Regions from separate parts of the Trinickia sp. EG282A genome, predicted to be linked through region 3. Evidence: riboswitches for the same ligand, from Rfam matches in the RefSeq annotation. Region 3 holds a riboswitch; each other region holds the start of a gene.

Region 1 (3,273 bases), on a different contig from region 3:
ATTGTACGACGGATTTCGTCCGCGGGGAACGCCTCACCGTGGCGAATACTTTCTTGCAGCCTCAGCAATTCCGACGCAAGCGAAATGGCGGCCATCACGGCGATGCGGTCCGTGCCGCGCACGTTGCTGGCCGTGCGGACTTTCGACATTTCCGCATCGACGCGCGCGACGGCGTCCACGAGCGCGGACTCCGTTTCCGGTGAACAGGCCAGCCTGTATGTCTGGCCGAGAATCGAGGCTTCGATCTGTTTCGTCGTCATGCGTTCTCTCCGTGGGCTGCGCCGTTACGAGCCGGCTCGCCATCACCTGCCGGCGAAAGCAGGTCGAGCTGGTTGTCGGCGTCGTATGGGCCCTTCGTACGAGGCAGTTTCTCGAGAATCGCGTTCAGGCGTACTTGCGCATCGTCGATCTTGGCAAGCAACGTATCGCGTTCGGCCTGCAGCGCGTTACGCTCGTCGCGCACCAGCGCGAGTTCGGCGTGCGCGGCGTCGTTATCCGCGCGAAGCTGGGCGAGTTGCTCTTCGAGTGCGTGACGTGCCTGCTGATGGCGTTCGTTGATCGCAATCAGCCGGCCGATGTTCTGTGACAGGATTTCGAGTTCGTTGAGCATCTGCTGCGTCCTCTAAAGACTTGCGCATTTTAGCGCGGAAAAGAGCGGTATCCGACCTCCGACTCGTATCGAGACGTAACGAAGCACCGTACATTGCCGTATTTCAGGCGGTTTTTGCCGATGGCTGATGCAACGAGGCCCGATCGGCAATTGTTGACGCACCCCGGTTGCACTCCTACACTTGCGGCACTTTGGTGCCCGCGCGCTCGCTCCGATGCGCGCGGTTAAACGGGAAACAGGGAGCATGGTCCGCCCCGGGCCGAGCCAACCTGTGCTGCCCCCGCAACGGTAAGCGACATGCATCGCGAAGATCGCGATGCGAGTTCGGTCCGAATGCCACTGCGCGTGTCGAGCGCGCGGGAAGGCGGACGCGATTCGTCGCCAGCCCGGATACCGGCCAAAGCGGGAGTGCGGCCGTTTCGCCTGTCGCGCGGATCGCGCGCGCAAGCGTCGCTCGGCCCGCTCATGACAAAGCGGCCTGCGGGGAGCGGGCCGCATGCCGATCCCTAGGGAAACCATACGATGCCCACGCCCCTGCTACGCGCGACGCTCGTCGCGTTGGCCGGCCTGCCGCTTGCCGCACTTGCGCAGTCCGCGCCGGACGATTTCACGTCGCCCACTTCGTCTCATCCGTCCGCTTCTTCGGCTTCTTCCGCTTCGCCATCATCCGCTTCCTTGCCTTCATCGTCGAGTGCGCCGCAGGCGGCCAAGATCGCCGCCCCGTCCACAAGCGCCACCCGAGCGACCGAATCCGACGGCGTGCCGCTCGCGCCGATCGTCGTCACCGCGCAGCGAGGCGCGCAGCCGCTCGCCGATGCCATCCCGCAGACGACACAGTTCGATCGGCAGGACATCGAAGATTCGACCGCCACCGATCTACCCGGCTTGCTCGCGCTCGCGCCGGGCGCGCAGATCGTTCGCAACGGCGGACCCGGATCGAACGCGACGCTGATGCTGCGTGGCGGATCCGCGGCGCAGTCGCTCGTGCTGATCGATGGCGTGCGGGTCGACTCGGTGAGCCTCGGACAAGCGCAGATCGGGCAAATTCCGCTCTCGCAGATCGATCACGTCGAAGTCGTGAACGGCGACGTGTCCGCGCTTTACGGCTCCGGAGCGATGGGCGGCGTCGTGCAAGTTTTCACGAAGGACGGCGGCGACCATCCGCCGCGCTTCCATTTCTCGCTCGGCTACGGCAGTTATCACACGCAGACGCAGGCGCTCGGCGTCGACGGCGCATTGGACAAGGACGGCAAGACCACGTTCAGCGTCGACTTGTCGCGCTACAAGACCGACGGCTTCTCGTCGATCGATCCCGCGCTCGCACCCGCCGCGAATCCGAATGCGAACGGATATTTGAACGAGAGCGTCTCGGTGGCGCTGCGCCACAAGTTCAGCGAGAACTGGGACGCGGGCGTGCGCTTTTTCCAATCGGACGGCAACGACAGTTACGACAATGCATTCGGCGTGCCGACCGATGTCAACAACCTCTACAGCAAGGTACGCCAGGCATCGGTGTTCGCGAACGGCAAGCTGACCGACTGGTGGACGACGCACTTGACCGTGGCCGAAGGCGACGATCGTTCCGTCGTGAAGACGAACGACGTCTACAACAACCGCTTCGACACGAACAACCGCCAATACACGTGGCAGAACGATTTCAAGTTCGCGCCCACCCAGAAGGTCCAGATCGGCTATGAGCGGCTCGACCAGAGCCTCGGCTCCGATATCTTCGCCGCACCCGGCCGCCACGTGAACTCGTTCTTCGCGGGCTATGCGGGCCGCTTCGGCGCAAGCCAGATTCAGGCCAACGTGCGGCGCGATCAGTACTCCGATTTCGGCGCCGCGAATACCTACTATCTGGGCTACGGGTTCGATTTCGCCGAGCACTGGAAAGTGACGGCAAGCTACTCGAGCGCGTTTCGCGCGCCGAGCTTCGACGATCTTTATTTCCCCGGCAGCGGCAATCCGTCGATCCGGCCCGAGCGCAGCCATTCCGTGGAGGCGGCGCTGCAGTACGCTTCGGACTCGCTCGGGGTGATGCGGCTCACGGCGTTCGAAACGCGTTATACCGACCTGATCAACTACGTGTCGACGCAAGGCGGGCTCTTCTTCGTCGCTGAGAACGTCGGCCGCGCGAAAGTACAGGGGCTCGAAGGCTCGTGGAGCGGCCATGTCGGCAAGACCGATGTGCGCGCCGCGCTGACGGTGCAAAATCCGGTCGACGAAGACGCGGACACCGATCTCGTGCGGCGTGCGCGGCGCTTCGCGTCGCTTTCGGCGAATCGTTCGATCGGCGCCTGGCGCGTCGGCGGGGAATGGATCGTCAGCAGCGAGCGCAACGACAACGGCGTCAAGCTCGGCGGCTATGGCCTCGTCAACCTCTCGGCGCGCTATAACATCACGAAGGCGTGGTATGTCAGTGCGCAAGTCGAGAACCTCTTGGATAAGAACTATGAGCTCGCTTATCCCTACAACACGCCAAGGCGCAGTGCGTTCATCACCGTCGGCTGGCAGCAGCAGTAGCGTATGCACGTAAGCCGCTCGGCCTCTCTCGCGCGCCCGCCCATGAGCGGCAAGCGCGCGGTCGCGATCTGGATCGCGCTCGCACTCGGCGCAAGCGCGATCTTCGTGGCGGCGCTGACGCTCGGCAGCGTCGAAATGAC
Region 2 (3,273 bases), 120 kb from region 3:
CGCGCCGGCCCTGCCGTCGATGGAGCCGCGCGAGGCCGGCCGTGATCGTCGTCTTGCCCTCGCCCGATGCGGGCGCACTGATGAAAAGCGCGGGACATGCCGGCATCGTCAGAACTCCACGCCTCGCTGCGCCTTCACGCCTTGCTCTCGGTAGGGATGCTTGACGAGCCGCATCTCTGTAACGAGATCCGCTGCATCGATCAGCGCGTCCGGCGCGTGGCGCCCCGTCACGACGACGTGCAGCATCGGTTCGCGGGCTCGCAATACGGCGAGCACTTCATCGAGAGGCAGATATTCGTACTTGAGCACGGTGTTGAGCTCATCGAGGATGACCATGCGGTATTCGCCGCTTCCGATCATCTTGACGGCTTCGTCCCAGCCCTTGCGGGCCGTCGCCATGTCGGCCTCGCGGTTCTGGGTATTCCATGTGTACCCGTCGCCCATCGTGACGAAGTCGCACGCAGGGTGGCTGCCGAGAAAATCGCGCTCGGAAGTATGCAATGCGCCCTTGATGAACTGCACGACGCCGGTGCGCTCGCCGTGCCCGAGCATTCGCACGGCCATGCCGAAAGCCGCCGTGCTCTTGCCTTTGCCGTTGCCGGTGTGGACGATCAGCAAGCCTTTTTCGAGCGTGGCCGCCGCCTGTTTTTTCTCATGGCCTTCGCGGCGGCGTTGTGTCATGCGCTGATGCGATTCGGGATCCGTCTTCATTGGAATATCGTTTCGTCTGGATGTGCAATAGTATGAGCCCCGCGATAGACGTTGGACAAGACCGTTTCTTGACGCGGCGGGCCAACGAACCTACACTCGCACGCAATCTGGTGCTCGCGCGCGCAACTCCTTTGCGCGTGCAGTTAAACGGGAAACAGACACTCGCCGCGGCGAATTTCGTCCGCGGCACGAGTCAATCTGTGCTGCCCCCGCAACGGTAGGCGAACGCATCGCAGAAGCGATGCAGAGCCGGCTTCGATGCATGCGCGCAAGGCCGCGTATGCAGGCAACCACTGCGCAAGAAATGACATGACTTGCGCGGGAAGGTGAAGCGGCGCTTTCGTCAGCCCGGATACCGGCCAGAAGAGAAGGGTGGGCGCTGCGGGTAGGCGGTGTCCCGGCCAAGGCTTCGTTGCATCTCACTGCAACGCGCGTCGGCGTTGCCGCGCCATCGCCCACCTTTCTCTTCGTTCGTCCGCCGTGCGCCTCGCGTCGTGCTCCGAGCTCGTCAGCTCGGAACGAAGGGGCGACGCGGCCCACTATCGACTGCGAGCGAGGAGCCGCATGCAATCACCACTGCGCAAGATACCCGTCACGATCGTCACCGGTTTTCTCGGCAGCGGCAAGACCACCCTGCTGCGACACGTGCTCTCGCAGGCGAAAGGCTTGCGTATCGCCGTCATCGTCAACGAGTTCGGCGAGCTCGGCATCGATGGGGAGATTCTCCGGGGCTGCGGGATCGGCTGCGACGAAGCGGGCAGCGAGACCGACGGTCAATTGTATGAACTGGCGAACGGCTGCCTTTGCTGCACGGTGCAGGAAGAGTTCTTCCCCGTCATGGAAGCGCTCGTCGAGCGTCGTTCGCAGATCGATCACATCCTCATCGAGACCTCGGGTCTCGCCTTGCCGAAGCCGCTCGTTCAGGCGTTCAACTGGCCTTCGATCAAGAACAGCTTCACGGTCGACGCCGTGGTGACCGTCGTCGACGGGCCGGCGGCCGCGAGCGGCCAGTTCGCGGCCGACCCGGATGCCGTCGACGAGCAGCGAAAGGCCGATCCGAATCTCGATCATGAGTCGCCGCTGCACGAGCTCTTCGAGGATCAACTGAGCGCGGCCGACCTCGTAGTGCTCAACAAGACCGACCTGCTCGACGAAGCGCAACGCGTGGCGGTCGAATCGCTGATTCGCGCGGAGATCCCGCCGCACGTCAAGATCGTGCCGGCCCAGCGGGGCGCGCTCGATCTTCATGCGCTCCTCGGGCTTGAAGCGGCGTCCGAAGAGACGATCGATCAACGCCCCGATCATCACGGTTCGTCCAACGATCCCGATCATCATCATCACGACGAATTCGATTCCGTCGTCGTGGTGGGCTCGCCTCTTTCGCGGGAGGCCGCGATCGCGGCGTTGCAACGGCTCGTCGAGCATCACACCATCTACCGCGCGAAAGGATTCGCCGCATTGCCCGGCACGCCGATGCGGCTCGTGATTCAGGGCGTCGGCCGCCGCTTCGAGAGCTACTTCGACCGGCGCTGGCGCGAGGACGAATCGCCGACGAGCCGATTCGTGTTGATCGGCGAGAGTCTCAATCGAGACACGCTGCAGCGCGCATTCGACGAGGCGCTGACCGCGCAGTCCGGCATGCGCGTCGCACAGGCCTGAGCGCGGCCGCTCCGCCATGCATTTGCTGCGCACCGTACCGGGCGGCTTCGTCGACGATACGGCCGGCGTCGTCCGCATCGACCAACGTCCCGCGGACATCATCGTCCTGAGTTCCGCCGACACGACGCTTTCTTTGCTAGCGAGCGTCGTCGATCGGCTCGGCCCCGGTTACCCAAGCGTTCGCCTCGCGAACGTCACCTATCTGCGGCAGCCTGCATCGGTCGATTTCTATGTCGATGACGTGTTGCAGCATGCGCGCGTCGTCGTGGTCGACCATCTCGGCGGCGAATCGTATTGGCCGTATGGCATCGAGCGTGTCGTCGAGCTCGCGAGGCGCAACGGGCAGATGCTCGCGATGTTCTCGGGCGACTTGCAGGAGGATGCCAACCTCATTGCCAAAAGCACGGCCGATGCCGCGCTTTGCACGCGATTGTGGCGATACCTGCGCGAGGGCGGCACCGCCAACGCCGAAGCGTTCATGCGCACGATAGCCTGGCATGCGTTCGGCTGGGACCGCGAACCGCCGCCGCCCGTGCCGCTGGCGGCGGCGACGCTCTATCATCCGCAGCGCGAGACGCCTACGGTCATGGACTGGCGCAGCCGTTGGGTCGACGGTGCCCCCGTCGTTGCGATCCTTTTTTATCGCGCCCATCTGCAGGCGGCGAACACGGCGGTATTCGATGCGCTGATCGATGCGCTCGAGGCGCGGCGAATGAATCCGCTGCCGATTGCGATCACCTCGCTGAAGGATGCAGTGAGCTTGGACGTGGTCGCGCAGCTCTGCGCGGAGCACGACGTCGCGCTGGTGCTCAACACCACGGCATTCGCGGCGTCGACGCTCGACTCCTCCGAGCCGGTCGCCATCGCGGGCGATGCGCCTGTGATGCAAGTCATTCTCAGCGG
Region 3 (3,273 bases):
TGAGTCTGTGCGTGCGCGGGGGCGGCGTGTCTGGAGGCCTCCCCTTCGTTTTGTTTACCGGGGCTCCACCACCTGCCAACAGCCGCCCTGAATGTCTTTTCCATGACTGGTATCGACAACCCTTGCTTTGCTTCGCCAGACAACAAAACAAAAGGATATTCGGGGATTCCAAGTGGCAATCGTTCAAGCTCAAGCCATTTGCTTCGCCATTTTGCTGATTCGTCGCACTTCCATTTGCCGAACTTCAATGGTTGGGACCGCGGATATCGTCAGGCGAATAGAAGTATAGGTGCGTGATTCGATCTGGCAAATAATTTTCGGTCAGAGCAGGAAGGCGCTGACGTGACGACTAGCCGCGAGGCGCGCGCTCGCAAAGTACAGGTCCGGCAAGCGCCTGCCGCCGGACCCTCATCGACAATCGGGCCGCATTCGTGGCCCGATAGAGACGTGGTTCAGACATTCACCTCGGCGCGTTCGCCGTGTTCGACCCACGCGCCAAACAGCAGGCCGATCGTCGCCCACATGATCACCTGCATGCCGATCGCGGCAGCGCGGAACTTCCACAGCACCACAGCCGGAAAGGCAGCAGGCACCTCGTTAATCGATGGCAGCCCTAGCTGCACGGCGGCGATGATCGCGACGAATAAGAGTCCCGCAATGATTGATGCGTTCCATTGGCCGAGTTTCGCCAGTAGAACGCGGCGCACGTTGATTGAGAACACCATCGTCGCGATCGAGATTGCGATCATCAGGAAGAAGAGGCCGGTGCGATAGCCAATGGTGTCGGGGTCGCCGACCGATGGCGGGTTGGCCGGATACTTGACGTTCGGCACGATCACAAGGGTGATGAATGCCGCCAGCGCGATCCAGGCGGCAAGCGGCCGAGCCGGCAGGCGGCCCACTCGCCCGTATGCATAGGCGAACGTCAGCGCGAACAGCCCACCGAATGCCGCACCGTAGGTAACGACGCCCGTCAGCAGTCCGAGGCCGGCCTGCGTGTGGCGGCTCACCAGTTCAGGTTCCGGCGCCTCGCCTTTGGCGGCGTCCAGTTTTTCTTCGAAGGAGATCGCTTGATCAACTTGCGGTTCGCCGACCAGCTTGGCGAAACCGAACGTGAGCAGGCCTGCGGCGATGCCTGCGAGCATCCCGCGTACGAGCAGCTTTCCGACCATCGTGATCTCCGCGTCAGTGGCAGGGGAAGCCGAGGAGGTGCCGGCCGTCATGCACGAATTCGTGAACATACATGCCGGGAACGATCGACGTCGCGCCTTCTTCAGCGCCGACAAAGTAGATCGCCAGTAGCAGGATCAGACCGACGAACACCACCCACGGCAGAAGCTCGCGCACGGGAATCGGGGCCGGCACTATGGCGGGCTTCAGGACTGCTTCACTCATGATTTCACCTCCGGGGAATCGCGCCCGATAAATGGTTGTGGGGAGACGATGGCGGGTCTGGCTTCCGGGATCGGAGATCGCCGGTTACAGTGGCGCGGCCGCGCCGGTTTTGCACCGGCTTCCGCACATCGTGTCGGGGCGATTGTACGCGCGATTACTCTAGTGTTGAAAACTGATCGTATGCGCTGTTTCAGCTTTTGCCAGAAAAGCCACATGGAGGCATGAAGGTGCACCGTTCGCTTTACCTCATCGCACACGCCGCTACCCACGCGATGCGCGTCGGCCAATTCCCAGGCGACGATCCGTTAGACGCGCACGGACTTGCTCGGACCGCCGCCGTTTGCAACCAGTGGCCGCAGACGTCGATAGTGCTGTCCAGTCCAGTGCGCTGCGCGCAGCAAACAGCCGCTGCCTTAGCATCGGAAGTTCGCATCGATTATGCGTTACGCGATGTCGACTATGGCGACTGGCGCGGAAAGCCACTTGCGGAGCTAGCCCGAGAGATGCCTGCGGCGCTCAATGCTTGGATAACCGATCCATCCGCATCGCCGCACGGTGGTGAATCGCACGAGGACGTCTTGCGTCGGGTCGGCTCTTGGCTCGACCAGCTTCCGCTCCCGGACGACCTTGTTGCAATTACCCACAGCGCGATCATTCGCGCTGCGATTGTGCATGCACTTGGCGCGGGCCCAAAGGCGATGTCGAGGATCGAAATTGCCCCGCTGTCGGTGGCGGAACTCAGACCGGCGCCTGGGGGCTGGAAGTGGATGGCTCGGTCCTACGAGCACCGGGACACGGCATAGTGCTGCTGCGTCCCGGATGCGGCTTTAGTAACGGTCGCGTCGCGGTTATGCGGGGAGGGCAGTGAATAGCGCGACCTTGTTCCGCCCCGTCGCTTTCGCGCGGTAGAGGGCTTGATCCGCTGCATGAATGACTGCCGTTACGTCTGTGTCTTCGTCCGGCGTCCATGCGGCCGCACCGATGCTTGCTGTGACGCGACCATATTCGCTACCCGTATGTTCGATGCTCAGGTCGCTAATCGCCGTCCGGATTTTCTCCGCTATCGGCGCGGCTCCTTCGGGCGTGGTATCCGGCAATACGATCACGAACTCTTCACCGCCATAGCGGGCGGCGCTATCCGCCGGTTGGCGGATATTCTCGCTGATGCACTTCGCGATAGCGGTTAGCGCATCATCGCCGGCTTGATGTCCGTAGGTGTCGTTATAGGCCTTGAACTGATCCACATCGACGAACAGCAACGAAAACACGCTCCGCGTGCGACGAGCCCGACGCCATTCGTGCTCGAGTATTTCGCCAAGGGTGCGGCGGTTGTTCAGGCCGGTTAATCCGTCCGTCCTCGCAAGCATCGCTAATTCGGACTCTGCACGCATCCGGCGTTGAAGCTGCGCACCGAGCGCGAAGGAAAGACCGATGAATGCGACTGCAAACGCGGCAATCAGTGACCCGATCGTTATCGCACGACGACGCCAAGCCGCATAGATGTCCGCATGAGCGTCGGCCACCATGATGATGAGCGGCAGATGCGGGAAATTTTTGAAGTAGTAGAGCCGCTGCACGCTATCGATCGTCGAAATGTCCGAAAAGCTACCTTCCGGTTCCGAGACGAAATGCCGGAAAGTGCTGGCATTTCGGATATTGCGCCCGATAACGTGCACATCGTAGGGCTGTCGCATAATCATCGCGCCGTTTCGCCCTATCAGCGCGACCGATCCATGCGGACCAAGCGACAATCCCGCAAAGAGGTGATGAAAGTAGTCCAGTTGAATCGCGACCATCACCACACCGGCGAACGAGCCATCGGGACGGGAAATTCGACGACTCAGCGCGATGCTTGGCGAACCGCCACGCAGCCGGGAG

Evidence for each region. A riboswitch is a leader RNA that binds a small molecule or an ion and turns the genes downstream of it on or off. The one in region 3 is predicted to bind cobalamin.
Region 1: another riboswitch for cobalamin. It lies ahead of AB4Y31_RS13290 (TonB-dependent receptor); the one in region 3 lies ahead of AB4Y31_RS27260 (CbtB-domain containing protein).
Region 2: another riboswitch for cobalamin. It lies ahead of cobW (cobalamin biosynthesis protein CobW); the one in region 3 lies ahead of AB4Y31_RS27260 (CbtB-domain containing protein).

The regions. Positions count from the first base shown of each region.
Region 1 is NZ_JBFRCC010000002.1:1,156,940-1,160,212, forward strand. Features, by position in the region: gene AB4Y31_RS13280 (cell division protein ZapA) at 1-260, opposite strand, end outside; gene AB4Y31_RS13285 (hypothetical protein) at 257-610, opposite strand; cobalamin riboswitch at 786-1,027, shown strand; gene AB4Y31_RS13290 (TonB-dependent receptor) at 1,133-3,133, shown strand; gene AB4Y31_RS13295 (FecCD family ABC transporter permease) at 3,176-3,273, shown strand, end outside.
Region 2 is NZ_JBFRCC010000006.1:69,155-72,427, forward strand. Features, by position in the region: gene AB4Y31_RS26780 (cobyrinate a,c-diamide synthase) at 1-106, opposite strand, end outside; gene cobO (cob(I)yrinic acid a,c-diamide adenosyltransferase) at 109-711, opposite strand; cobalamin riboswitch at 803-1,090, shown strand; gene cobW (cobalamin biosynthesis protein CobW) at 1,276-2,370, shown strand; gene cobN (cobaltochelatase subunit CobN) at 2,387-3,273, shown strand, end outside.
Region 3 is NZ_JBFRCC010000006.1:185,993-189,265, forward strand. Features, by position in the region: gene bcsA (UDP-forming cellulose synthase catalytic subunit) at 1-248, opposite strand, end outside; gene AB4Y31_RS27255 (CbtA family protein) at 453-1,172, opposite strand; gene AB4Y31_RS27260 (CbtB-domain containing protein) at 1,186-1,395, opposite strand; cobalamin riboswitch at 1,428-1,566, opposite strand; gene AB4Y31_RS27265 (histidine phosphatase family protein) at 1,617-2,198, shown strand; gene AB4Y31_RS27270 (diguanylate cyclase) at 2,244-3,273, opposite strand, start outside.